3 regions of the Neptunomonas phycophila genome follow, and region 1 is predicted to be linked to each of the others. Evidence: predicted binding sites of a transcription regulator. Region 1 holds the regulator's gene; each other region holds the start of a gene.
The links. The regulator sigma-54, encoded in region 1, starts transcription at its own class of promoters, with help from an activator protein. The targets are predictions, from matches to a motif close to TGGCACNNNNNTTGCTNT.
Positions count from the first base shown of each region.

Region 2: a site for sigma-54 is predicted at 4,719-4,736, ahead of BS617_RS17290 (DUF3305 domain-containing protein). Genes of this name have one in related genera too.
Region 3: a site for sigma-54 is predicted at 8,488-8,505, ahead of BS617_RS14355 (formate/nitrite transporter family protein). Genes of this name have one in related genera too.

Region 1 covers NZ_MRCI01000001.1:2,396,504-2,406,237, forward strand. The annotation lists gene BS617_RS10875 (KpsF/GutQ family sugar-phosphate isomerase) at 1-307, shown strand, start outside; gene BS617_RS10880 (KdsC family phosphatase) at 307-843, shown strand; gene lptC (LPS export ABC transporter periplasmic protein LptC) at 843-1,415, shown strand; gene lptA (lipopolysaccharide transport periplasmic protein LptA) at 1,402-1,905, shown strand; gene lptB (LPS export ABC transporter ATP-binding protein) at 1,907-2,644, shown strand; gene BS617_RS10900 (RNA polymerase factor sigma-54) at 2,682-4,217, shown strand; gene hpf (ribosome hibernation promoting factor) at 4,263-4,553, shown strand; gene ptsN (PTS IIA-like nitrogen regulatory protein PtsN) at 4,579-5,037, shown strand; gene rapZ (RNase adapter RapZ) at 5,072-5,926, shown strand; gene BS617_RS10920 (HPr family phosphocarrier protein) at 5,955-6,224, shown strand; gene mgtE (magnesium transporter) at 6,337-7,689, shown strand; gene yjgA (ribosome biogenesis factor YjgA) at 7,694-8,221, shown strand; gene BS617_RS10935 (YhdP family protein) at 8,227-9,734, opposite strand, start outside.
Region 2 covers NZ_MRCI01000005.1:43,540-53,273, reverse strand. The annotation lists gene BS617_RS17315 (formate dehydrogenase subunit alpha) at 1-819, opposite strand, end outside; gene BS617_RS17310 (twin-arginine translocation signal domain-containing protein) at 838-1,047, opposite strand; gene BS617_RS17305 (TorD/DmsD family molecular chaperone) at 1,044-1,691, opposite strand; gene BS617_RS17300 (4Fe-4S binding protein) at 1,708-3,435, opposite strand; gene BS617_RS17295 (DUF3306 domain-containing protein) at 3,633-4,169, opposite strand; gene BS617_RS17290 (DUF3305 domain-containing protein) at 4,159-4,656, opposite strand; gene fdhD (formate dehydrogenase accessory sulfurtransferase FdhD) at 4,939-5,787, shown strand; gene BS617_RS17280 (substrate-binding domain-containing protein) at 5,780-6,682, shown strand; gene BS617_RS17275 (sensor histidine kinase) at 6,679-8,937, opposite strand; gene BS617_RS17270 (sigma-54-dependent transcriptional regulator) at 8,924-9,734, opposite strand, start outside.
Region 3 covers NZ_MRCI01000002.1:88,614-98,347, reverse strand. The annotation lists gene secD (protein translocase subunit SecD) at 1-1,233, opposite strand, end outside; gene yajC (preprotein translocase subunit YajC) at 1,295-1,627, opposite strand; gene tgt (tRNA guanosine(34) transglycosylase Tgt) at 1,656-2,777, opposite strand; gene queA (tRNA preQ1(34) S-adenosylmethionine ribosyltransferase-isomerase QueA) at 2,792-3,838, opposite strand; tRNA gene BS617_RS14380 (tRNA-Leu) at 3,964-4,050, shown strand; gene BS617_RS14375 (DsrE family protein) at 4,386-4,823, shown strand; gene BS617_RS14370 (rhodanese-like domain-containing protein) at 4,838-5,401, shown strand; gene BS617_RS14360 (bifunctional protein-serine/threonine kinase/phosphatase) at 5,720-7,441, opposite strand; gene BS617_RS14355 (formate/nitrite transporter family protein) at 7,580-8,392, opposite strand; gene cynS (cyanase) at 8,835-9,275, opposite strand; tRNA gene BS617_RS14345 (tRNA-Lys) at 9,545-9,619, opposite strand; tRNA gene BS617_RS14340 (tRNA-Lys) at 9,649-9,723, opposite strand.

The DNA of each region.
Region 1 (9,734 bases):
ACTTATAGAAGTTACAGAAAAGCGCTTAGGCATGACAACAGTTGTCGACAAAGACGGTGTACTGGTCGGTATATTTACCGATGGAGACTTGCGACGAACGCTTGATTTGAACCTTGACCTCAAATCAACACCAATAGAACAAGTTATGACACGCCAATCAACAACCGTAAACGAAGAAATGCTCGCCGCCGAAGCCCTTCACATCATGCAAACTAAAAAAATCAACGCGCTGATTGCTTGCGATAACCAAGGTCGCCCTACTGGCGCACTGAATATGCACGACATGTTAAAAGCAGGAGTGATTTAATGCGCACTATCGACAATATTGAACTTGCAAAACGCGCCGCAAACATCACGCTAGCAGTGTTTGACGTGGATGGTATTTTAACTGACGGCAGTTTACATTTCCTTGCAGATGGTTCAGAAGTCAAAATGTTTAACACCCTAGACGGCCTAGGCTTCAAAATGCTGCATGACGCGGGGATTGAAACCGCGATCATTACTGGCCGAAAGTCACCGCAAGTCGAAATGCGTGTCAAAGCACTGGGAATTACATACCTGCACCAAGGACGGGATGACAAACTTACCGCCCTGCGTGAAATACTAGACAAAACAGCTCATAGCGAAGAGACAACCGCCTATATTGGCGACGACCTACCTGATTTATCCGCTATTACAGCCGTTGCTTTTGGTGCAACAGTTCCCAATGGGCACCCTCTTGTAAAAGAAGAGGCCAGTTGGGTAACTGAACGAACAGGGGGTTATGGAGCCGCTCGTGAGTTTTGCGAGACTATCCTACAAGCCAAAGGCTTGTTAGAACAGGCGTACCAGAGGTTCCGTTAATGCTACTGAACCAAAGCAAAGCGCGAGTAGCCGTTGCAAGTATTCTCTTGTTACCGCTTCTCGCTTACTGGATTATTAACCCTGATGACGTGCAAGAGACACCGACACAAAGCGCATTATCACAGGGTGCGGATTACTACCTAAAAGGCAGCAAAGTAAAAGAGTTCGATGAACAAGGGAAGCTTAAAGCGACACTGTCAGCCGCTGAGTTAACTCACTTTCCCGATCAAGCATTATCCAGACTACTTTCTCCATCCGTCGAAATGCAGGATGAAAAAGGAACACCTGTCACGCTCACCAGCAAAACTGGCACGTTATTTGATAATGAAGACCGCATGACGCTTGATGAAGACGTACGCGTCACGCATAATCCCAACATGCCCGATGCCAGTTTACTAACCACGTCGTCGTTAAATTTTGACCGCCGCAGTGGTATCGCGAGCACAGACCTACCCGTCAAAATAACAAACCAACAGTTTGAAACGACAGCAACTGGCATGACGATCAACATTAATTCGCGGACCTCCGATTTACTATCGGACGTAAAAGGCACTTTTTATGTCGAACCTTAAACAACTATCCCTGTTGGCTTGCACATGCCTATTCGCTACCCAGCTTGCCTTTGCGTTACCTGACGACCGCAAGAAGCCTATCCATATCGCCGCTAATAGCGCTCAGATTGATGAAAATAGCGGAATTACTACCTATACGGGCAACGTGCTTATTACCCAGGGTACTATGAAAATAAAAGCCGCTAAGGTTAACCTTTATCAGAAAAATAATGACGTAAACCGCATTGTCGCCACGGGTAGCCCAGCAAGCTTTAGCCAACAAGCATCAGCAAACCAAGCTATTACCGACGCGTTTGGTCAACGTTTAGAGTATCAAGTTGATAAACAAACCATCACGATCACCGGCAACGCTCGCGTAGAACAAGACAAGAACCAATTCAGCGGCGAACGCATTGTTTATCAGATGGAAAAGTCTCTCGTTAATGCCTATAGCGGTGAAGGCAACTCAGGACAGCGCGTACAAATGATTATCCAACCAAAAGCGAAATAATATGATGACGCCGGATAGCACTTTACACGCTCGCAACTTAGCAAAATCATACAAAAAACGTAATGTCGTTCGCGATGTATCCCTCTCGGTCAATAGCGGTGAAATCGTAGGACTTCTGGGTCCCAATGGTGCCGGTAAAACTACCTGCTTTTACATGATTGTGGGCTTGGTCAAAGCTGATAACGGCTCAATAGCTATCAACGAAGAAACGATTACCCCTTTGGCTATGCACCAACGCGCACGCAAAGGAATTGGTTACTTACCTCAAGAAGCATCTATTTTTCGAAAGCTCAGTGTTGAAGATAACTTACTTGGCATTTTAGAAATGCGAAAAGAGCTATCAGTTGATCAACAAAAAGCCAAAATGGAAGAGTTGTTAGAAGAGTTTCACATTACGCACATACGAAATAGTCTAGGTATGAGCTTGTCTGGTGGAGAACGACGCCGAGTCGAAATAGCGCGTGCCCTAGCCTCCGAGCCCGCTTTTATTTTGTTAGACGAACCCTTTGCAGGGGTTGACCCAATCTCTGTAAATGATATTAAAAAGACGATAAAACACCTACAATCAAAAGGTATTGGAGTCTTAATAACGGACCACAATGTCAGAGAAACACTAGACATTTGTGAGAAAGCCTACATAGTCAGTGAAGGTGTTATCCTAGCTGAAGGCGAGCCAAGCGATATACTGGCAAATGAAAAAGTTCGTGCTGCTTACCTCGGCGAATCGTTTCGACTATAAGCAACACCTCGTGTTTTCTGGAGTCTACTTGTAATTTATGAAGCAGTCATTACAGTTAAAAATGGGGCAACATCTCACGATGACCCCACAATTACAGCAAGCAATTCGCTTACTGCAATTATCGACACTTGATCTACAGCAGGAGATTCAATCTGCATTAGACAGCAATCCCATGCTGGAAACTAATGAAGACAGTGAAGACAATGCGGCTCCGCAGGACAACTCTACACAGAGCGAGCAGCCTAGCAATTCAGATCAAACCCCATCGGAATACACGGCGCAAACAACACAAGAATCGACACAATCTGACGACCAAGAACCCGACTCTTTTGACGACAAGTGGAACGATGACATCCCCAGTGAGTTATCAACCGATTCATCTTGGGACGACACTTACCAAACTAGCAGCAACACATCGAGCACAAGTAATCGTGACGATGACAGCTTTTTTGAATCGAATGATAGTGCCGAGGAGAGTCTCCAAGACCATTTGCTATGGCAACTTAACCTAACAAGGATGTCCGCAGACGACCGTTTAGTTGCTGAAGCCATTATCGATGCGATCGACAACGAAGGCTATTTACGCCTTAACATTGAAGAGCTGCTTGAAGACTTTAAACGCCAAGAACCAGAACGCTTCCAAGAAGCAGAACTGGAAGAGTTCGAAGCCGTATTGCATCGCGTACAGCAGTTTGATCCGCCCGGTGTAGCGGCCCGCGACTTAGGTGAATGCCTGTGCATACAATTAAAACAATTACCTGAGCCGCCTCCTTTGTTAGCGCAAACATTGAACTTGTGCCAACATTATATCCACTTACTGGGTAACCATGATTACAAACAATTGATGCGCAAGCTACGCATCAAAGAACCACAATTACAGGCTATTATTGAACTCATTCAAACGCTAAACCCGCAGCCGGGAGCAATGATTTCACCTTCAAAAGCTGAATATGTGATTCCAGATGTTTTTGTGGAAAAGCTCAAAGGTGTTTGGACCGTGCGCTTGAATTCTGAAGCTTCACCTAATTTACGGATCAACACTCAGTATGCTGATTTGATTCGCCGAGCGGACTCCAGCGCGGATAACACCTATTTAAAAAACCATTTACAGGAAGCACGCTGGTTTATTAAGAGTCTACTCAGCCGAAATGAAACTCTGCTAAAAGTTTCAAGTCAAATTATCGAAAGGCAAGTAGATTTTCTTGAGCATGGTGAAGAAGCTATGAAGCCCATGGTGTTACATGACATTGCCGAAGCAGTTGAGATGCACGAATCCACTATCTCACGTGTGACGACACAAAAATTCATGCACACACCTCGCGGAATATTTGAGCTAAAGTACTTCTTTTCAAGCCATGTCAACACCAGCGATGGTGGCGCAGCCTCATCAACAGCCATACGAGCGGTCATAAAAAAACTGATAGCTGCCGAAAACCCTGCTAAACCTTTAAGTGATAGTAAAATTGCTCAACTTCTCGATGAAGAAGGAATCCAGGTCGCTCGAAGGACGATCGCCAAATATCGCGAAGCGATGGGAATCGCTCCTTCTAATGAACGCAAGCGTCTGGTTTAATAACGATACGCATACGACTGAAGAGTCGTGCTAAGGAGACAATCTATGCAGATCAATATCACAGGTCACCATGTAGAACTGACTGAAGCACTGTCCGAGTATGTACACACTAAGTTTGACAAGCTAGAACGCCATTTCGATAACATCACTAACGTACAAGTGACCTTGAGTGTTGATAAACAGCGGCAAATTGCCGAAGCTGACATGCATATTGCTGGAGGCGAAATATTTGCAACCAGTGAGCAGCCGGATATGTATGCGGCCATTGATGCCCTGACGGATAAGCTAGACCGTCAAATCATCAAACATAAAGAAAAGCTCAAGAGCCATAAATAACCTTCTAATAACTAATTGAAGTCATATGCCCATAATTTCTCTGTTAACACCTAGCCGCACTCTACAAGCAGTAGAGGGCGGCAGCAAAAAGCGCGTGCTAGAAATGGCAAGCAAACTCATTGCTGAATCAGTCGGTGAAGAAGTCACACACGAACTTATCTTCACCGGCCTAATTGGCAGAGAAAGGCTGGGCAGTACCGGCATCGGTGAAGGGGTTGCTATACCCCATTGCCGATTAGCGGGTATCGAAGCACCGATAGGAGCGCTGATTCACTTAGCAGAGCCTATCGATTTTGATGCTATCGACAGCCGTCCTGTAGATTTACTGTTCTTTTTGCTAGTCCCTGAAGCGGCATGTGATGAGCACCTCGGCACTTTAGCAAAATTAGCAGAAGTCTTTAGCCAAGATGAATGCCGTGTCGCCCTTCGAAAAGCCGACAGCAATGAAAACCTATTGGCTACAGCGACGCGCTTATTCCAATAAAGTGACATCAGCCTAATGCAATAAGAGAGCTCTCATGAAATTGGTAATCATTAGCGGGATGTCCGGCTCAGGAAAAAGCTCAGCCCTGCAGGCATTGGAAGATGTTGGTTTTTATTGCATTGATAACTTACCGGCTATGCTATTGCCGGATTTAATTAAGCATCTAGAAGCCGATGCTCAATTCAAAAAAATAGCCGTTTGTATCGATGCTCGTAACTTATCGAGTAATTTAGAGCGGCTCCCCGAGATCTGGCGTGATTTTAACGAACACAGCGACATTAACGCCGAGCTCGTGTTTATTAACGCGTCACTTGAAAGCTTACTCAACCGTTACAGCTCAACTAGACGCCGACATCCGATGTCAGAATTGTTTAGTGGATTAACTGACTCAATTGAGTACGAAAAAAAGCTCCTTGAGCCGATCGCCGAAATTGCTGATATACGAATCGATACTACACATATGTCACTATACGACCTCCGTGACACGATTAAATTACGTGTAGCAGAGCGCAAACAGCAAACGTTATCACTGCAATTTGAGTCGTTTGGCTTTAAACATGGCGTTCCAATGGATGTCGATATGGTATTTGATGTCCGTGTACTGCCAAACCCTTATTGGCTTCCTGAATTACGTAAATTTACGGGCAAGGACAAGCCTGTCATCGACTTTTTAAGCAACGAGGCTCTGGTCGATGAAATGTACCAGGATATTCGCGGTTACATTGAAAAGTGGTTGCCTGAGTTTTCCAACAATAACCGCAGTTATGTCACGGTAGGTATTGGCTGCACCGGCGGCCAGCACCGGTCCGTTTTTCTTGCGGAGAAGCTAACGGGCTATTTTAAATCACTCATGGATACGGTGAACATACGCCACCGAGAACTGCACTAAGTGCCAGTTTAAGATCAGGAATAAGCGCATGCTAGAAAAGAAAATCACAATAATAAATAAGCTCGGCTTACACGCCCGCGCAGCCGCCAAGCTCATCAACACAACCTCGCGCTTTTCGTGCGACGTCCGCCTAGAAAAAGATGACCGAGAAGTGGATGGGAAAAGTATCATGTCTGTTATGATGCTTGCCGCAAGTCGAGGCACCGAACTTACTGTAAAAACTCAAGGCGAAGACCAAGATGAAGCCCTGAGCGCAATAGAAGCGTTAATTAATAACCGCTTTGACGAAGAAGAGTAATATCAGCCAACAGATCTACTGTAGGCTTAAGAACTATCCGTTATACTAGCGCCTACGCCACCAAGGCGCCCCTACTCTATCCTGACGCTGACAGTGAGCACCTAAGGACTTTATGACGGCTCAAGAAGATACCACAGCATTAGACAAGCTAAATAGCGCTCTCAATAGCGGCGCATTTCAACAAGTCCGTTTCACCCTTAACAGCACATTACGTCCTGTAGAAGTCGCACATTTACTCGAAAAGTCGCCCCCAAAAGAGCGCCAAATTCTTTGGAACCTAATCCATCCAGAGAATGAAGGTAAGGTACTGCAATACCTTGCTGATGATATCCAGGCCGACATTTTAAGCAAAATGGATGCTGATCGTTTATTAGCGATTACGGAAACATTAGATACCGACGATGTAGCCGACGTTTTACAACAACTCCCAGAGCGTATTACTCGCGAGCTGCTCCAAATTATGGATCAGCAAAATCGCGAGCGCATCGAAGAGATCTTGGCTTACCCAGAGGACACCGCTGGCGGCTTGATGAATACCGACACGGTTACTATCCGCCCCGATATAACGGTAGAAACGTGCTTGCGCTATATTCGTCGCCATAATGAAATCCCAGAGATGACGGATAGCCTTTTTGTAGTAAGCCGAAAAAAGAATTCATACATAGGCACACTTCCCCTTACCAAGCTGTTGGTGAGTGACCCCGAAATTACAATTCGGGAAATAATGAATACCGATATTAAGCCCATACCTGCTGACATGCCTGATGATAAGGTTGCTTCTCTTTTTGAAAAGCACGACCTAGTCTCTGCCCCTGTTATTAACAAGAGCGGTAAATTATTGGGACGTATCACTATCGACGATGTAGTCGACGTTATACGGGAAGATGCCGACCACTCCTTAATGAGCATGGCGGGTCTGGATGAAGATGAAGATACTTTTGCTCCACTCTTAAAAACTACGCGCCGTCGCGCTGTTTGGCTGGGCATTAACTTACTAACAGCGTTACTTGCTTCATCTGTGATCGGACTCTTCCAAGACACCATTGATAAAGTAGTCGCTCTGGCCGTACTAATGCCCATTGTGGCATCCATGGGCGGTATAGCAGGCAGCCAAACCTTAACTCTGATGATACGTGGTCAAGCATTAGGACATGTCGAGCGTTCAAACGCTCGCTGGCTTCTTAACCGCGAGCTGTTAGTCAGCTTATTAAACGGGATCATATGGGCCGGGGTCGTGGCAGCGGTGTCTATGGTCTGGTTCAGCAGCCAAACTATCGGTATCGTTATTGGGTTAGCTATTGTCATCAATTTAATTGTCGGAGCACTGGCCGGCACCCTACTTCCCCTCGTATTAAAAGCGTGGGGGATCGATCCAGCATTGGCAGGCAGTGTCTTACTGACTACAATTACCGACGTGGTAGGTTTTTTTGCCTTCCTTGGCCTAGCCACTTATTTCTACGGATAACTTAATGAGCAATATCGATACACATGACACCGACTATGAAGATGATGACTTTGTCAGTCGTTCGCAACGTAAACGAGAAGTTGAAGCACTTCAGGACATAGGCACGAAAATGATTGATTTGCGCCCAGATCAACTTAAGCGCATGCCTATTGATGAAACACTTTACGACGCTATTGTGGAAGCTAAACGGCTAAGCTCACGCAACGCGCTAAAGCGCCAAATGCAGTATATTGGCAAACTCATGCGCCATGAAGATGGGGACGCTATACAAGCACAGCTAGATCGATTTGATTCGACATCTGAAGCGCATAACCAAATGTTTCATAAGCTCGAAAAATGGCGTGATCGTTTGATCGCAAATGAGAGCGGCATGCTAGATGTCATCATTAATGAATACAGCGCTATTGATGTACAACATTTGCGTCAGCTAGTCAGAAATGCTCAAAAAGAAAAGGCAGACAATAAAGCGCCAGCCGCTTCACGCAAACTCTTTAAATACTTGCGCCAACTAGAAGAGAGCAAACAAGCGTAACAACTTTATTTATCATTACGGTCCATTCTAAATGGATCGTTACGCTGTTTTTCCTTTTCAGACACCACGGTATCTACTTCAGGTTCAGCCCACGGCCCATTAAGCTGATAGGTCAACGTACTAACCTTCTCAAGCTTATCACCTATCAACTTATCAATAATAAAAACAGCACCCGCTATTTGAGGCGCGCCTAATAACACTGCCGCGATTGGCACATTGCTCGTTAACGGTAAAACAACATCCATCTTCGCATTAATAGTTTGCTGCGCTAAATTCAACTCGCCATTTAACTTCAAATCGGCCGAAGGACCTTCTAGGCTTAAAGGCTTGTCCGTATAGGCTATGCCATCATTGATTAAAAAGCTCGCATCTAGGGTATCGTAAGCTACCCCTTTTTCTACCAAATCGGTGAAATTCAACTTTAAGCGACGCACTATCGTATTAAAGTTAAGGATACCAAAGAGGCGTAAAATATTAGCGGAATTTCCACTTTCGACAATACGTCCATTAGTTAATGACATGACGAAATTACCACTCAGATCATCCGGTGTGAACCCCCATAGATATCCCGGCCAACTTAACTTTGCACTAAGATTGCCTTTAGTCGACTCAATGACTCCCGAGTAACCCCATTGCGCGATGACCTTTCCTAAATCACCACCGGCAAAGCTCAAATCAAGGTAGCTTTGAGGCGCTTTGTTTTGTACGCTCCAACCCGCTTCTCCCGTTAGGTGATAAGAACCTATATCTGCAGTAATGCTCGATACAGTGAATTGCCCCTGCAAACCTGGCACAAGTGCGGCTTGCCAGCGCCCCAACTCATGACTATTCAAACGCAATTCATCAATCACCACATCCATCTTTGGCCACTGAGAAACATCAATTAACGGCGCTTCAGAACTTGATGATTCCGGCTGGTTCAAGAAGATAGCGCCTTTACCTTGTGTATTGAGCCGTAGATGCTTCAAAGATATTTGATAAGGCTGTTGATCATCCTCCGGAATTTTAATATCGCCAGTAACAACCGGGCTAATCACACCAATAGTCGCACGGCCATTGACGGGTGAGTGGTAGACTACGTTTACACGAGGTAAGCGCATATTTTCATAGAGAACTTGATCGACCATTAATGAAACAGTAACCGGGACATTACTTGTTTGGCTTTGCGTCTGTGCTGGCTCTGCCGAAGCCCCGGATACCCATTCATTACGCTTGAGCAAAGCCGACAACTCATCAAGATCAATAGTGCCTTGCCGCCCTTCTACCCAAACACCCGGCGTGCTCGGTTCTTGCGGCCTTGTATCGCCTAAAAAAATACGCGTCCCCGCAAGGTCTCCCATCATTTTGGTGACCCCACGCAACTGGTTATTCAAATTGAACCGCCAAACCGGATCATTGATACCTAACTGACCGACTAGCTGCAAAGATTTAGTGTCAGAAGATGACTTTCCGTAAGGCGCTGGCAGAAGCAACTCAACACCTTTTAGGTCAGTATTAACCACTAATTTATTAC
Region 2 (9,734 bases), on a different contig from region 1:
GCGTATGCGTATGTATTCATTTGCATGAGCGGCGGTGCGAGTAAAACGCGGGTCTACGCAGATGATATGCGCTTTGTTGCGTTCTTTAGCACGAAAGATATGTTGCAAAGAAACCGGATGGGCTTCAGCGGGGTTAGCTCCAATGAGGATAATCGATTTGCAATTATGAATATCATTAAAGGAGTTTGTCATGGCGCCATAGCCCCATGTATTAGCAACACCAGCAACGGTCGTTGAGTGACATATCCGTGCTTGGTGGTCGACATTGTTAGTGCCCCACAGCGCTGCAAACTTACGGAAAAGGTAGGCTTGTTCGTTGTTAAATTTTGCAGAACCTAACCAATAGACTGAGTCAGGTCCTGACTCTTCGCGTATGGCCTGCATTTTATCGCCAATTTCGTCAATGGCTTGTTCCCAAGTGACTTTTTGCCATTTGCCATCAACCAGCTTCATTGGGTATTTTAAACGCCGTTCGCCATGACCGTGCTCTCTCAGCGCCGCACCTTTTGCGCAATGCCCTCCAAGGTTAAAAGGGTGGTCGAAGGCAGGTTCTTGTCCTGTCCAAACGCCGTTTTGGACTTCTGCATAAACACCACAACCGACCGAACAGTGCGAGCATATCGTACGTTTTACATCCACAGGTGAGCTATGGACCGCAGATTTTGAAGCTTCCGCTTGCTGAATCATGCCAGGCGCTAAAAAGCTAGCGGCTGCTACACCGCCTGTGGCTAAACTTGTGTTGCGTAAAAAATGGCGGCGGGATAAACCTAAGCCGGATTGGGCTGTCGATGTGTCTTGGTCGCGTTTGGTTAGGCGCATAATGGTGGCTCCTGCTTGTTAATTACGAAGCGTCTTGAGAAAGCGGCGAACATGTTCGGTTTCTTGATAGCCCTTGGGTGATAACGGTTCTTTCGCTTCGTCTGTTTCATCTGTCTGATTCGCAGAAGTGTTATCAATTATTAGGGCTGTGCTAGCCGCAGTTGATGCCAGTCCAGCCGCTTTTAAAAAGCGACGACGCCCCGCATCCGGTTTTTCTTGGCTACTCATGCGAGTTCCCTCCGGTCATTTTTATTGTCGGTATTGAGTTGTGCAGGCGATAGCTGCTGAAAGTATGTTTTTTCTTGTTGGAAAAAAGTGTGCGCTAGTAGGCCAACGGGAGCATAAAAATAGGCATTATTGGCTGTTTGTAAATCGGTAAAAAATGCAAAAGCCCAAGGAAACAAGTGGCGCTGTAAAAACCTATATTGATGGCTATAGCTGTGGTCTTGGGAAACCATTAAGCTGAGGACTTCACACAAAACGGCAATATGATCTTCCGGTTCATATACCTCTTTTTGCCGTTCATACCCTAAGTGTTTGAGGTCCTCGCGTAAGGTTACGAGAGGGCGCTCCATTAATGAGCCCGTTAGATACCAGCACCCAAAGGGCATAAGCTCTCCACGGCCTACGCCAATGAATAGGTCTTGATACTCTTGGGCAACCGCTTCGGTTTTACTATGCTGAGCTGTTAGGGCTAGTGCTGACCAAGCTTTGAGCATGTCTGGGTTATCATCGCCATCCGGTTGTAGAGCTTGCAACCATGCCAATGCGTCTTGCGTAGGCGCGCTCCTCAAAAGAGAAGCGAGAAGTGCATAGATATCGCCGCGCAATTGATCGTATTCGGTTGTGGTGTGAGTATGGATTGGAATCATGTTCACTCATCAGTCCTCATAGCTCTAATTGCTTTTCTGGGTGTAGTGTTAAATCGTTATATATGTCGCGAACGCGACAATCAGCACACATTTTGAGTCGGTTGATCGCACTACCCTGAAATTGCTTATGCTCACTGAGCGATTTGATCATTTTTTCTACTGTACGCTTAGGTGCAAAAGGCGTCGCGCAGCTGATGCACTGAAAAGCCTCTTCGGCTATTAGTTCTTGAGGCTGGTCGGTAGCGTGTAATCGCAGTTGCGGGGTTAGCGTAATCACTTTTTCCGGGCAACTGCGCTCACATAATCCACATTGGACGCAGTTTTGCTCGGTAAAGTACAAGGCGGGGCTATCTTTACCTGCTGTTAGCGCGGATGTAGGACAAACGGCAACACAGGAAAGGCACAAGGTGCACTCTTGCTCTTGAATTGTGACTTTTCCAAATGGAGCCCCATGAGGTAGCGGTATGACAGGGTTTAAACACTGTTGGGGCTCTGTTGTTGAGGCCGCATCAGCTAAGTGGGCGATCGCATTAAATAAAGTTTCACGTTTGTCAGTTGTGAATGACGGGGCCGGAGCCATAGATGGCAATGAAGGCTGTAACGGTAACCGGTTTTCAAGCAATGTGATGTCGTCAACTAATTGCAGCCGATTAGGGTGTATTGCTAGTCCTGTCATTATGCGATGGGCTAAGGATATCTGTTCTTCAACAAGATTTTGCATGCTGCTTGGAATAGCGTCGGTGTTCAGTAAATAGAGTGTATTCACTCCCATGGCATACGATGCTAGCCATACTTCCAAACTAACGGAGGCCAGTTCTTCGACTTCGATAGGGATGATATGCCCTTTGATGGATGAAGCGTGCTTTAGTGTTAACTCTCGACCTTTATCATGATCATGAAACAGCAGACAAAAGTCTTCACCCCCCTCGGCAGAGTAAAGTGTGATGAGTCTTTGAATATAATCGAGCAGCTGTCCCCTTGGGGGCTGGGTATAAGTAATGGCTCCTGTGGGGCAGGCGCTTGAGCAGCCGCCAGCGCCATGACACAAATGAGGGTCGATTGAGACAATGTTCTGAATTGATGTAATAGCATCTGCTGGGCATACGTCTAAACAGCGTGTACAGCCTGTTTGCCCCCGTGCGCTGTGTGCGCACATGTCGTTGTTGATTTGGAAATACTTAGGCTTTTCAAAGTCGCCAATGTATTGAGGGAGTTGTTCGTAGAGAGAGGCTAACGTTGTTGTATTATTTGCGTGAAAATAGCCAGGCGGCAGTAGGTTTGTTGTCAGAATAGGGGATGCATTCAGGTCTAAGATCAGGTCAAAGTGTGGAAGCCCCAATGCTAACTTAGCCAATGGAATGCGGCTAATAGATGTCTCTTCTTGTGCCGTTATGCTGACGTCAACGTCAAATTGGCCAAGATAGCCTGTGACCGACAGCAGCTTGTTATAGAAGACGGTGTCGTTTTTGGTGCTTGCTATCAGTGATTCTATCGCCTCTGATTCGTCAGCGGTGTCGATATCGATTTGAGCCGCTTCAGTAACCAATAGTGTAGTACTTTGCATAGAAGACAGTTGTAGTGCCGCAATCCGAATTGCTTTTTCGGATCCCATTATCAACAGGTGGCCTTGCGTGCTGTAAGCAATGGTACTCGCAAGTAGGTTATGAGGCGGCGATAGTCGCGTTATGACCTCCTGTTTTGCTCTTTCATTACTGAGGTTTGGCATGTTTATTATTGTTGTCATAAAGCCCTCGGTGGTCAGGCTAATGGCTTTTATCCACGTACCTCAGTGCTCGCTGTAGGCCGTGCGCTTGTCATTGTTGTATATCTGAACCGTTTTTAAATTACTCGATGCAATTGATGAACCACTGATTAGGTCGCTAGGGTCCAATATATGCGGTCATTATCTGAGTGAAATTCTGGTTTTTTCGCTGTGTTGTATCATTCTGTCTTGTCTTGGGTGGGTGTATGGGTCACTTGGTCGCTTTCTGTTGATGAAGCATGAGAAGAGTGAATAGGCTCGGTGCTTTCTTCATCATTGCTGTCGTCTTGCAAAGCCGCAGTGAAGTCATCTTTTTGTTGATGAATCCATTGTCTGATTTGTCCAGCGGCAGCTTCAGCTAATGGGGTGATATTGCTAAAGTCCTGATCGTAGTCATTTAGCCCATCTCTCACGTGAAACTCTGGGAGGTTAAATAGCTTCCTTAGTGCTTGTTGTCGTAAAGCTTCGCTGACACCTTCTGAGAAAAACTGTTGGAAGTTTGAATGCTCATCCAGAGAGTCGATGGCTGGCATGTCCTCATCACTTAAACTATCTGCGGATATTTCGGCCGCCTTGTCAGGAAGGGGTGGAGTAACCTCCGAACTATCTTGATTGTCTAATAGTTGTTCAGTCTCGTTTGATTGTTCGTTTTGCTCTCGGTTTGCCTCGGTTTTACGCAGAGACCATCTTTTAAGAAATGAAGTATCAGTTTCCACTGCTGCGTCCTTTTCCTGATTTCTTTTTTTTGCGCCCACTATCAATCAATTCGCCTTCACGGCTGAGATAGGCTTCGATCCAGCAACATATAGCTACCGGCATTTCTGCGGATAAAACGTGGTGCTCGCCATCCATGTAGGATGAAGCTTCATCTTGGCTGGCGCTGATGTGGACAGGGATAAGCTGGTTATCAACGTCTGATTCATGGCATAAAACGAATAGGCAGGGGGCTTGTGAGTTAAGGTTGAATCGATAAGCGGTACGTTGATCAAGGTGAAGTTCAATGGTCAGGATATGATAATCGTCAGCGGTTAAGGGGCGAGGGAGCAAGTCGGCAATGCTCCAACGTATTGTGTCCCAGCGGCCTGATTGAACATTCTCTTTGTTGAGTTGAATGGATACAGGCCAGCGCGTCCCTGATTTTGTTGTGGGGGGCTGTTGATCTTTATCATCAGCGCTCGGAGCAGTCGTAGTAGCTGAAGTCACATAGGTTCTCCTTCGGGTTGTTGCGTAATCGCTTGGATCGATAAGCACAGGTACTGGAGATCATTGCAAAGCGTAGGCCACATAATGACGGTGCTCTTAGGGGTAAAAGGGAGGCTGGTTGGTGTAAAAAGACACGGTTGAGGATGAAGGTGGGACATTTTGTCTATTAATAGGTGTCACGGTGATGCGCTGCTAATTGTGATCAACAGTAGACGGTAGGGTATATAAACACCGGAATGAAACTTGCTCTGATCAAACCAATTAATTGAGAAGGTAGGTGACATGGAGCAACCCTTTGAATCAGTCATACGCAGTTACGCGCAGGCGTCGTTAACAGAGCAGGCTACTGTCATCGACGAGTTAGGCGGTGAAAGGACGATTCAAATCGCCTGTGAACGACCTTTAACCATTTATTTAAATAAACGTGAAATAGTTACGTTGATGACGTTGGGGGCTGACCCTGAAGCGTTAGTGGTGGGTTATTTAAAAAACCAAGGATTTATTGAGCGGGTTGAGGATTTAACCGCTGTACAAGTGGATTGGGATGTTGAGTCTGCGGCGGTAGTCACTCGTAAAGAGCCTGCTCATTTGGCATCTATGCTGGAAAAACGGACCGTTACTAGTGGCTGTGGCCAAGGGACTATGTTTGGAGACTTAATGGAGAAAATCGCCGATGTAGAACTACATGTAACGCCAGTAAAGCAGAGCATGGTTTATAGTTTGCTTCGTGCATTAAGTCAGCACAACGAAACATACAAAAACGCCGGCGCTGTTCATGCCTGTGCTGTGAGCGATGGCGATTATATTGTGTCCTTTGTTGAGGATGTGGGTCGACATAATGCGGTGGATACGTTGGCGGGTCGGCTGTGGTTGCAAGGAATTAGCCCCAACGGAAAAATCTTTTATACCACAGGCCGGTTGACGTCAGAAATGGTGATCAAAGTGGCACAAATGGGAATATCGGTTTTATTGTCACGCTCGGGGGTGACTCAAATGGGACTGGCGTTGGCAAGGGAAATGGGAATCACTTTATTGGCTCGCGCGAAAGGCCGTCACTTTCTGATCTTTCATGGTCGGGACACCGTCGATCTTGATTGCCTGCAAGAGGGCAAGGGGGTTCAGGGTGAATGAGCACGCTCATCCGTTTATGAACGTACGCCAGCTTTCGGAATACTTAGACGTTAATGAGAAAAAAGTGTATTCCATGGCCGCCGAGGGAAAGATTCCCGCAACGAAAGTGACCGGTAAATGGCTGTTTCCACGTGCCTTGATTGATCGCTGGTTATTGGATAATGCGCACAGAGGCTTGATGGCCGATCGATTGTTACTATCAGGAAGTGATGACCCTTTACTGCAAGCCACGGCTAACCGCTTAACGCAACAATTAAAGACGCAGGCGATGATTGGCTATACCGTCACCGGAACTAAGCTAGGCTTGGATCTGCTAGCTCAAGGTAGTTCTGACGCGACAGCGATTCACTGGGGACGAGCAGAGGAAAGCCGCGTTAGGCATCCTGCATTATTGCAGCAATATAGCGAATCTAAGCACTGGGTGTTAGTGCACTTATTTGAGCGCCAACATGGGTTGATGGTGCGGCCGCAGGATGTTGAGCGCTTTACTGATCCAAGACAAGCGCTGACCCCTGAAACTCGGTGGGTCGTTCGGCAAGAGGGCGCAGGGTCGCAGCGCTTTTTAGGAGAATGGCTTGCCGGGCAAGGGTTTCCATTGGCGCAGTTAACGCGTCAAATGACGGCATTCTCGGAAAGGGAGGTAGCCCGTTTAATTGCGAAAGGGGAAGCCGATATTGGCCCAGGCACCTTGAGCGCCGCACAAGAAATGGGATTAGTTTTGCTCGCTCAGGGAGCTGAGGCCTTTGACCTAGTGGTCACTCGGCCTGTGTATTTTCGAAAAATTGTGCAGCATATCTTTGAGTTTTTGCAGAGCCGAGAAGGTATTCAACTAGCCAGTAGTTTAGGGGGATACAATACCAGTCAATGCGGTAAGTTAATCTGGAGTGCTGATTAAGTGTCTCCCTTACCGGTAGCTCTGCGGTTGACTCGTTCGGCTTGACCTAATCCTGTGAGTAGCAAGCTAATATGGTCGGTATTCGTCGCTTGGTCGCTGTAATGGCTGGGTAAGTACAGGCTAAAGGTCGTGCCGCATGTTTCATCGATTAGGCTGGGTGAGTGAACGCGTAAGTCCCCCCCATGCCGAGTAACAATCCCTTTGCTCACCGACAGGCCCAAACCTGTGCCGCTTTCTTTAGTGGTGAAGAAAGGTTCGAATATTCGCTCTTTGACTGAGTCGGGTATGCCGCAGCCTAAATCGGACACATGAATCACGACACCCAATGGTGATGGTTCAGCTGCACGGTTTGTTGAGGTGGCTGCAGGCTCTTCTACCCAGTCTTCGGTACCAATGAAAACACTCCCTGTGCCTTTGATGGCATGCGCTGCATTGATAATGAGATTGACTAAAACCTGCTGTATTTGCTGTGTGTTAATCTCGACGAGCGACTCTGCTGCATAGTCAGTTTCTACGGTTACATTTTGCTTATCAAGTGCATGGCGCACAAGTAATAGTGTGTCGTTGCACACCTGATTGATGTTGCAGATTTGCTGGCTGTCGGTTTGGCTATCAGGCCGGCTGTATTGCAGGAGGTTATTAATCAGTGACCGGATACGATAAACCTGCTCAATGATCATATCTAGCTCTGCATTAATAGGTTTTGCCTGCTCACCCAAATCATCCAATATAAGATCCACTGAGCCCAAGATAACGGCTGCAGGGTTGTTGATCTCATGGGCAATTCCGGCGGTGAGCTCTCCAAGTACGGCCAGCTTCTCCTGATCGAGTAGTTGCTTACGGGTTGTTTTTAATAAGCGTATTCGATCTTTTAGAGCTTCCGTTCGACGTCTCAGTGACGTAGTGCGCTGGTCAACCTTTTGCTCTAATTCGTCGTTGGCTTTTATTATTTCTTGTTCGCGTTGGGCGAGTAAATCCAGCATTTTATCGAACTCATGAGCTAACTCAGTTAGCTCGTCCTGCCCCTCTAAGTGTCCAATTCTTTGCTGCATATTGCCTTGTTTTACAGCGTTAACGGCTTTGTTGAGTCGAGACAACGGCGCTAATATCTGTTTACCTTTATGCAAAACAAGCAGCCCCGAACCGAGCATGATAAGCCCGATGACAGTGACGGATTCTAAAAGAGTTTTGTAATAAATATGCGTAAACGGAGATTCACTAAATCCGGTGTAGATCATACCAATACGTTGGCCACTGAGGTCTATCAAAGGTTGATAGGCAGATATGTACCAATCATTTACAACAAAAGCGCGATCAATCCAGCGATTGCCTTTGATTAAAACGTGATTTTTAACCGCAGAAGATACGCGAGTGCCAATAGCGCGGTCGGCTTCCGTAATAGTGCTTGTTTGATGTGGGGCATCACGTTGGTCGGGCAATAGCTGAGGGACATTGGTACTAATGCGCGTATCATCTAAAAAGAGTGTTACCGTACCAATACCCTCGTCAGGCAGGCTGCCTGGGCCGTATACAAGGTCGCGAATCATGTCTACAACTTGGGTGTTCCGGTTAAACAGCGTGCCGCCATCTAATACGCCTACTAGTTCGTCAAAGTCATTAATGACAGGATATAGCGAGCGCATAATGATGGCGCGGCTTTCGATAGAGCGCTGGGTAGGAGCTGCATAAGGGGTATCTATTAACGGGATACGAGATCGCTTGGCTAAGCCGGTTTGTATAAGGTCTAGTTCGTTAGCGGAGAGGACTTCCAATCCAGATAAAGAATCACCTTTGAGCAAGGATTCGGTATGAGCCAGCAAGCTTGGTTCTAGGCTGTTTAATAATTGAGATGCAGGTATAAACCGTAAAAAGTCGAGTTGCCTGCTTTGCCTAACATCATTTAGTTGGCCTCGGATACCGCGCTGGTAGTTGCGTAGTAAGTTGGTTCTGAAGTCGTAGCCATTAGCCAGTTGGGCTAGGACATTCATTTGTTCTCGTTGCAGTATATCTAACGTACCTTGGGCGACAGATAGGTCTGCGCTTACCTTCATATATAGCTGCTTGTCGGTATAGCTGCTTGTCCAGTAGGCCGCCATAATTGAAAAACCTAGGGCGGTTAACAATAGCGGTATAACAATGAGTAATAACAGCTTATAACGCAAGGATTGGCGCAGTTGCTTATTAGCGTGCGCCAAAAAGTGAAGGCCTTTCATAGGCCGTCTATTGTGGGTTGTTATCTCACTATGCTTGGACATGGCTGAGGTCCGATTGCCATGCGTTTAGTTTTCTATCCAGTGTTTTACGAGAGACCCCAAGTGTGCGCGCCGCTGAAGATTTATTACCTTGGTGTTGTTCTAAAGTGCGAAGGATATGTTGTTTCTCTAGCGCTTCAAGTGACCAACCATCATAGTGGCTTTGCCCAGGAGTCGGTTGTGTTTCACTGTGTTTGAAATACTCAGCGGGTAATTTACCCAGCAATATACAGCGCTCTATTAGGTTTTTAAGCTCTCGAATATTGCCTTGCCACGGGTAGTTTTGCATAGCAACGAGGTCGTCATGGGTAAAAGGAATTTCAGGTAACCCTAAATCACGTGAGAGCCGATAAGAAAAGTGATGAACAAGGTCTGGTATGTCTTCTTTTCGATCGCGTAGAGGAGGGAGGGTGATGCTGAGGACGTTTAGTCGATAATAAAGGTCTTCACGAAAGCGGTTGTCATCAACCTCCTGTTTAAGTTGCCGGTTAGTTGCAGCAACAATACGTACATCCACTGCTTGCTCTTGCTCGCTGCCTACAGGGCGTACGGCTTTTTGCTCTAATGCGCGTAATAACTTGGCTTGCATCAGCACGGGCATTTCGCCTACTTCATCTAAAAAAAGTGTGCCGCCTGCTGCAAAATTGAATAGTCCTTCCCGCGCTTTATTGGCACCAGTAAATGCTCCTTTGGTGTGGCCAAATAGTTCGGCCTCTAATAACTCTGGGGATATTGCGCCGCAATTAACGGGTACGAAAGGGCCACCACGTTGGCTGTATTGATGAAGCAGCCGTGCGACG
Region 3 (9,734 bases), on a different contig from region 1:
AATACGAAACTGGTTACCCAGTACAGACTGAATAGTCGCTAGCGAAATAATTTTCTTTTCAACGTAAGGAATACGCTTTTCGACTTGTTGACCATCAACCGTCTCATTAATGATACGCGCTTTGTTTTCTACAAAGATAACCGCCATGCGTCGTTGAACGGCATCGCGCGTGGTACGGTTCATTAATTGCCCACCTTTACTGTCTAGGGTAATAGACACTTGAGGCTGACCATTCTCATCAAAGCTGGCTTGCGCGTTTGCCACACTTGCGCCACTGATGATGATATCTTTCTCTAGCGTTGCACGACGTCCTGGCTCGCTGCGGAACTCATACGTATCGGTAAGCGCACGGTTAGTATTTGGCGTTGCCTCCAAGCGGAACTCCAAGTTTGCCGTTTTACCGATAATACGCTTCGCTGCAGCGGCATCTTGAACACCGGGCAACTGGACAACAATGCGGTTACGACCTTGGCGCTGCACTAGCGGCTCAGCCACACCTAATTCGTTAACACGGTTACGTAAAATAGTTAAGTTTTGCTTAATAGCGTAATCTTCGATGTCTTTAACCGTCTGCTCAGTCAACGTAACGTTAACAAAGTAAGCACCATCGGCTTCTTCTGTTGTTGTCAGAAACTCAACATAATCGCGGCGCAATAAGTTTTGAGCCTCATCACGTGATTCTGCATCTGCAAACTTAATCGACAAGCTCCCATCAGCCTTATGTTCAACTGAACGGTAGCGTAGCTTTTCAGATCGCAATTTTGTTTTGATTTCAGAGACATATACATCAAGACGTTGTGAAACCGCTTGAACCATATCCACTTCTAATAAAAAGTGAACACCACCACGCAAGTCCAAGCCTAGTTTCATCGGGCCAGCACCAATGCTAGTTAACCACTCAGGCGTTGTAGCCGCCAAATTAAGCGCGACCACATAATTCTCGCCGACCACACTCGCCGTGATTGCTTTCGCTTTAAGCTGGTCTTCGCTGTTAGCAACGCGAATCAGTGCACTGCCTTCGGCTACTTCTGCAGATTTAAAGTTTACATTCTCACGTTTCAATGCAGCAGTCACACGGTCTAACGTTGACTGATCTACTTGATAAACATCGCGTGTGCCTGAAACCTGCACGGCATAGTCTTCAGGGAAGAAGTTTGGAGAGGCGTACAATGCGCCAAACAAAACAACCAAAATGATGAGACAATTTTTCCAGAGGGGATAACGGTTGAGCATTGTGCCCGGTCCTTTAAACAAACAAAGCGCCACATTAAGTGGCGCTTAAAAAGAAAACAGCTTAGATACTTTTGATAGTACCCTTCGGAAGAGCTGCCGCTACATGAGCTTTTTGGAACGTTAGCTCAGTACCTTCACTCACTTCCAATACTACGTAGTCGTCATTTGTTTTGACTACTTTGCCTAGAATGCCGCCTGCTGTTAAGACTTCGTCACCTTTAGAGATGCCAGCAATCAATGCTTTATGCTCTTTGGCACGCTTTGCTTGCGGACGCCACATAAAGAAGTAGAAGATCAGACCAAAGCCCAGCAAAAAGATAATGTTAAATAGACCTGAGTCCATTGGCGCTGCAGCAGCGCCTTCAGCGTACGCAGGGGAAATTAAGAAGCTCATCATTACTCCAAAGATGTGTTTATTCATTTTAGTTTTCTGCTAACGGCGGCACTTCCATACCCCGTTTGCGGTAGAACTCGGTTACAAAGGCGTCCAATTTACCTTGTTCAATTGCCTCACGCAAACCTGTCATCACCCGCTGGTAAAAGCGTAAGTTATGAATGGTATTTAGCTGAGACCCCAGAATTTCGTGGCACTTATCAAGATGGTGAAGATAAGCCCGACTGAAGTTCTGACAGGTATAACAATCACAGGTTTCATCCAATGGACGTGTATCTGTTTTATTGGAGGCATTTCTGAGTTTTACAACCCCCGTATCCGTAAACAGGTGACCATTTCGGGCGTTACGTGTTGGCATAACACAATCGAACATATCGACACCACGGCGCACGCCTTCTACTAGATCTTCTGGTTTACCCACACCCATCAAATAGCGCGGTTTATCCTCAGGCATCTTATACGCCAAATGATCCAATACATTGATCATTTCGTCTTTAGGCTCACCTACCGACAAACCGCCAATGGCATAACCATCAAAGCCAATATCCGTTAAGCCCGCCAACGATTCATCCCGTAAGTGTTCGTACATACCGCCTTGGATAATACCAAACAACGCTGATGGGCTATCGCCATGTGCCTCTTTTGACCGTTTCGCCCAACGTAATGATAAGCGCATTGACGCGGCCGCTTCAGTTTCGGTCGCAGGGTAAGGCGTACACTCATCAAAAATCATAACGATGTCTGAACCCAGCTCGCGCTGAACCTGCATTGAGCGTTCAGGGTCGATAAACACCTTGGAGCCATTAACTGGTGACTGAAACGCGACGCCCGCTTCGGTGATCTTGCGCATTTTACCAAGACTAAAAACTTGGAAGCCGCCGGAATCCGTTAAAATAGGCCCTCTCCATTGCATAAAATCATGCAAATCACCATGTTGCTGAATAATTTCAGTGCCAGGGCGCAGCATCAAATGAAAGGTATTACCTAAAATAATATGCGCACCTGTCGCCTCAATATCACGAGGCAACATGCCTTTAACCGTGCCATAAGTCCCCACCGGCATAAAAGCTGGAGTCTCCACAACACCACGAGGGAAGGTTAAACGCCCACGACGCGCTTTACCGTCTGTCGCTGTCGTTTCAAAATTCATAAAGCAGGTACGGCTCACGATGCCTCCAACTGTTTTGTATTATGTGTAATAAACATCGCATCACCGTAACTAAAAAAACGGTACTGCTCGTCAACGGCGGTTTTATAAGCCGCCATCGTATAATCATAGCCAGCAAAAGCGCTCACCAACATGAGCAATGTTGACTCGGACAAGTGAAAGTTAGTGATTAAACAATCAACACTTTTAAACCTATAACCCGGGAAAATGAAAATAGACGTATCGCCATAAAAAGGGGCGATTTCTCCCGACTGGCTAGCACTCTCTAGCGCTCTGACACTGGTCGTTCCTACGGCAATCACTCGACCACCACGTTCACGTGTTGCTTTCACCGCATCCACAACAGACTGATCAACCTCGATATACTCAGCATGCATTACATGCTCTTCGATTGTATCTACTTTAACCGGCTGAAAAGTCCCCGCCCCCACATGCAAGGTCACAAACGCTTTTTGAACTCCTTTAGCGTCCAAAGACGCGAGCAACTTATCATCAAAATGCAACCCAGCAGTAGGCGCCGCGACAGCACCCGGCTCAGTACCATAGACTGTTTGATAACGTTCGCGATCATCCAACTGATCTTCTCGTTTCATGTAAGGAGGTAACGGAATATGGCCATGCTGTTCTAACAGGTTAAGAACCGTATCGTCGTCTTCAAAACGAAGCTCAAACAGGTTTTCATGACGACCGACCATAGTCGCTTTGATGCCGCCTTCTAAAAACAGCTCAGCGCCTTCTTTGGGTGACCGACTCGAACGCACATGAGCCAACACACGATGCTCATCTAAAACACGCTCTACTAACACCTCGATTTTACCACCGCTGGCTTTTTCACCAAATAAGCGAGCAGGAATAACGCGCGTATTATTAAAAACGACTAAATCATTAGGATTAATAAGATCAAGCACATCGGTAAACACTCGATGCGTTAGCTCACCTGTATTCCCTTCTAGGCATAGAAGACGACTAGCGCTTCGTTCTGGTAGGGGATAACTTGCGATAAGCGACTCAGGTAATTCGAATTGAAAATCTTTAACGTGCATATTTTCTATCAGGCAGGCGGTTACAAGGCAGGCAATTGTACCCAACCCATTAAAAATTATCACTCAATATCGACAAAAGGCATTGACGCGCCCAAGAAGATCCCTATAATACGCCCTCACGAAATGCCAGTGTGGTGAAATTGGTAGACACAGGGGATTCAAAATCCCCCGCCCTTAAAAGCGTGCCGGTTCGAGTCCGGCCACTGGTACCATGCATTTCGATTAGTTATTAGGCACTCGCCAATAACCCACCTGCTACATACTTTACTAGCACAATCGTATATCAAGCCATTCTCAACACTTCACACAGATATAATACAGCCTAAATACCTGCCTGCAGCTCCTTCGGCGACTTGCTAGCAGATAATGAGACTGCTCTACGGAATATTCTCCGCAATGGAAGGAGAAAGCCGCACCCCATCCAAACTTATCCTGCTACTTAACCCAAAAAAAAACACCTAATACTTTACAGAAGCAATGAACCAGTAGTATCTTTTATATTAGAACTTACTAAATTAGCTAATACTGATAAAAATAGGTACACTTAATGAAAGCCAATAAACTCACCGCTCTATTATTCGGATCAATCTTAGCAGCCCCGTTAGCATCACAAGCCAATGATAATCAGATTGATAAAGCACTCATCATAGTGAACAGCGGTTCATTACAAACCCAAGGAATGGCCATGGTCTTAGGTAATGCCATGCAAAACAAAGGAACGCACGTTGACGTTTTACTGTGCGACAAAGCTGGCGACCTTGCGCTTAACGCAACCAATAATAAGCAATTAAAGCCAAAAAATGTAACACCCGAACAAATGATGATGAAGCTACAAAAAGGCGGTGCTAGCGTTAACGTCTGCGCATTATATTTACCCAACAGCTCACACAGCAAAGACGCTCTCCGTGAAGGAGTTGGTGTGGCAGCACCACCAGAAATAGCCCAACAAATGACAGCTAAAAACACACGCGTATTTAGTTTTTAGAAAAGGAATATTTCATGAAAACCTACCTGATCGCTCTACTGTTGAGCATAAATTTACCTCTAAATGCGGCCCATGCAGCCGCTATCGAAGGCATAACACCTAAAGCCACTTATGATCTTGTTCAAATGCAGCGAGCCGACGTCTTATTCATTGATGTACGCGACCCAATTGAAATAATGTTTATCGGATTCACCGATGAGGTTGATGTGAACATTCCGTATTTATTGGTCGATCGCAATCACTGGGACTCTGAACGCAAACGCTTTCGTCTCTATCAAAATCCCAAGTTTGCTGCACAAGTCGAGCAAGCTCTTTTTGAAAAGGGCCTAAATAAAAATGCAACGATTATCACCATGTGTCGCTCCGGAAACGAGCGAGGCTTACCAAGCGCTCAACTTCTGCGTCAAAACGGTTTTCCGAATGCAACCTATATGATTAACGGCTTCCAAGGAAGCCGTCTAAAAAATGGAGACAAGGCCGGTTTTCGCATTCAAAACGGGTGGCAAAACGCCGAACTTCCTTGGAACCCGAAACCCAACCCCAATAAAATATTCCGTATAGATAGCACATTAAACTGATGATAAATCAGCAACAAGACGATATAAAAACTAATCAGGGGAGTCAGTTACCGATGAAACCGGCCAAATCAAGAAAGGCATAACCAAGAATCACATTGAGGGTTATGGATACGATTAACGCAGTTTTTATCACATTAGGGTTGCTAGACATACTTGTAACCCTTTTGCGCGTGGTTACATTTCTCTTTTTCATTTCGTCCTTGTACCAATCTCTATCTTGATATCCCATGACTAATTCCGTTTAACTAGAGTGTTTAAAGACAATTACTTTAGTACAAAATTAATTTTCTGCAATATCACCAATGAATGCTGAACACATTAACACCGGCTCAATATTGCAATAATAGACAACGCCAAAATCAGCGAAACGCTTTTCCAAAACAGCACCGGATTACGATCCATCAACGGCGGTTTTGTTTTGCTGATAAAGGCCTGATTAGGATGGCGTAAGTCATAGATAAATTCTGACAATACGTCATAGCGTTTTTCAGGAAACGGATGCACTGCTTTTTTGATGACGCCGTCAATCCATGCGGGTATTTCACGCTCTTCATCTAATAACGTCTCATAAACTAATTTCCTCTGCGCCGCTCTAGTTTTACAACGAGCGACTTTTGCCCCATAGGGCAACCGCCCTGTAAGCATCTGATAAGCAATCACACCCAGAGAAAAAATATCTGACTGCACCGTGCCACTTTCACCTAAAAAGTATTCAGGCGCTGCATATTGAGCAGTACCCAACAAGTTATGATGCTCAACTGGCGTGGACATTTCCATAATGCCTGCTACGCGAGTAGAACCAAAATCGATAATTTTCACCGTTCCTGTTGTATCAATCATGATATTTTCTGGACGCAGGTCTTGGTGCAGCATTTCAGCACGGTGAAAGGCTCGAAGCCCTTTAGCAATCTGCTCAACAATCCCTCTAACTAGCTCAATATCCGGCTTAGGGTTGTCAATCATCCACTGAGTTAACGTTTGACCTTCGATAAACTCGTTGACTGTATAAGTAAAGTGACGCTTACGCGTATGCGATACTGCTTTAAGGACATGTGCATTATTAACGCGCTTGGCTATCCACTCTTCCATCAAAAAACGTTCTAGATATGCAGGATCATCTCTTAGGTCAACGGAAGGTGTTTTTAAGACTACCTGCTGCTGCGTTTGAGTATCGACCGCCAACAAAACATGACTACGGCTACTTGCATAAAGCTCTCGGATAATGAGATAGCCATCAAACTCCATACGCGCCTCTAACACTGGCGGGAATGGCAACTCAGTCAATTCATGATAGAGCGATTTAACGTCTTGCTCAGGTAGTGAGTCAACTCTAACCACCTGCACCGTTACATTATCATCACTGCCCTGCTCAAGCGCTTCCTCAAGAATCAACTTAGCCGCTTTATCTAAATCATTATGACTACCTTCAATCGCCTGGCGAACAAACTTATCCGCTACAAACTCATAGACTCCATCAGTCGCCAGAACAAAAACATCCCCCTCAATTAATTGATGCGCGCTGTAGTCAACCTCTAGGTGCGAATCCATACCCATAGCACGGCTCAAATAGCTGGTATCTTGCGACACCCAAAACCGATGATCGTCGGTCAGCTGCTCCCAATCATCACCACGAAGCCGATAAACACGCGCATCCCCCACATGAAATACATGAGCCGTGGTGGACTTTACAATCAAAGCACTTAAGGTACAGACATAGCCTCGGTCTTTATCATACCGATACTGACTCTGCCGAGTTTGGGAATACAGCCATGAGTTCGTAGCACCCAATACAGTTTGAGCAGATTTTTTTACCGACCATGCCTCAGAAGTACAGTAATAATCCGCCAAAAAGCCAGTAACAGAAGATTCACTAGCCTCCTGACTTACATCGCTACTACTGATTCCATCAGCCAACACCACAGCCACACCTTTCGCACTCAATTGCGGCTCTTTAGGCACTAACACTCCGTGAAAGTCCTGATTAATTGCTTTAAGCCCTTTATCAGAGCACTGGCCTATTGATACTCGCAGCTGACTCATATGGCGCCTTTTTAACGACGAAAAAGCCTCGGCTGTTTCCAGCCAAGGCTTATTTTTTATTTATCACTGCCACAAACATACTGGCTTTAGTTTTGCACCCACAGCGACAAATCAATTTATCTTGGTGATGACACTCACTTACATTGCTTTACGTTTAGCGCCCGTACGAACATGAGTGCTATACAAGGTCAAGCCTGTAAAAGCCAAACCACCTACAAGGTTACCCAGCGCTGTTGGAATCTCATTCCAAATAAAATAGTCAGCAATCGAGAAATCACCGCCCATGATGATACCTGATGGGAAAAGGAACATATTCACAACCGAGTGTTCAAAACCCATAAAGAAGAAGAGCATGATAGGCATCCACATCGCGATTACCTTACCACTTACCGAGGTTGAAACCATCGCGCCTACAACCCCCATGGATACCATCCAGTTACACAGCATGCCGCGCAAAAAGATAGTAAACCAGCCCGCAGCACCGTGCTCAGCATAACCGACTGTTCGCGCATGCCCTATTTCAGCAATCTTTTGACCCACAGCTCCTGGCTCAATCGAAAAGCCATACGTAAACACAAACGCCATCATAAAGGCGACCGTTAACGCTCCAGCAAAGTTACCGAGGAACACCAAGCCCCAGTTGCGCAAAATACCATTGACGGTCACACCAGGCCGCTTATCAAGCAGTGCTAATGGGCACAATACAAACACCCCTGTCAGCAAATCAAACCCCATCAAATACAGCATACAAAAGCCAACAGGAAACAGTATTGCGCCAATTAAAAACACTCCCGTTTGCACGGCAATAGTTACCGCAAATACAGCGGCCAGCGCCAATATAGCTCCCGCCATAAAGGCGCGAATAAGCGTGTCTCGTGTTGACATAAAGATTTTGGATTCACCCGCATCCACCATCTTTGTCACAAACTCCGTAGGGACTAAATAGGACATAGTTAATCTCTCTCTAAGTAATGCCTGTATTGGCAATTAGCTAATAACAGGAAGGGCGTAAATCATCTTTACCAATCTCTTCCTCACAAACTGTTTGAGCAATAACTATTCCAAACGAGGCCGAAACCAACAAAAAAGCACAAGAAGTACACCTAACCTTTACATAATCACCCTATTTTTAAGGCAATCAGAGAATGAGAGATTAAAAAATAATGCTAGCGAAATACATACACTAAGTTGGTATTTACAACAAAACGCTAAAGTCTAACGCGCTATTCACGCCTCATAAGCGCGCCAACCGCAAAATTTAACGAAGAAAGTGCACAAAAAACGTACACTTTACTCAGCCGACCACACTACTCGCGAATAAAGAACCAAAACCCGACTTCAAGACAAAGCAGGCCTCAAACACAAGCAAGCCGTCATACTTATACCGCCATGATTACCAACTCTTGTAAGGCAGGAATTTACCACTCATGGTCAACACCACACGGTCTCCTTTAGGGTCCTCAACTTTATCGACCTCCATGGTGAAGTCGATTGCACTCATAATTCCATCACCAAACTTTTCTTGGATGACCTCCTTCAACGTCCCGCCATACACCCCCATGATTTCGTAAAGCCGATAAACCAGCGGGTCCGTAGGGACCACTTGATCCCACACTTTGGTCGGGAAAGCCGTTAATGCTTCTGCAACCTCGCAAGACAACTCGAGATACTCAGCTATAGCAGCCGCCTTTTCCACAGAGGCACTATTCATCCCAAGACACGCCGATGTAAGCCATACAGGCGAACAACCAATTTCGTTGGCGATGCCCTCCCATGTCAGCCCCTTTTCTGCCTTTTTAGCCATTATTGCTTCAGTCATTGCTAACTTATCCATGTTACCTCCGGTAGGTTCTAGATGATTGCTAATTAGGCCGTAGATGATTAGCTGCGATAAAGCCGCCTATGACCGCAACAATAAGCACTGCAAATTAGATACCGAAATACCAGAACAGAAACGAACTCGGAAAAAAGCCGAAATGTAGAAAATAGAAAATAGAAAATAGAAAATAGAAAATAGAAAATAGAAAATAGAAAATAGAAAATAGAAAATAGAAAATAGAAAGGATGTATTGCTATAGAAGAAACAGGAAGAATAAGAAAGGATGGTGGGGCGTATAGGATTTGAACCTATGACCAATTGGTTAAAAGCCAACTGCTCTACCACTGAGCTAACGCCCCATCCTATAGGTTTACTGCTGAATCAAAAGTGGTGGGGCGTATAGGATTTGAACCTATGACCAATTGGTTAAAAGCCAACTGCTCTACCACTGAGCTAACGCCCCACTTTTTGAAA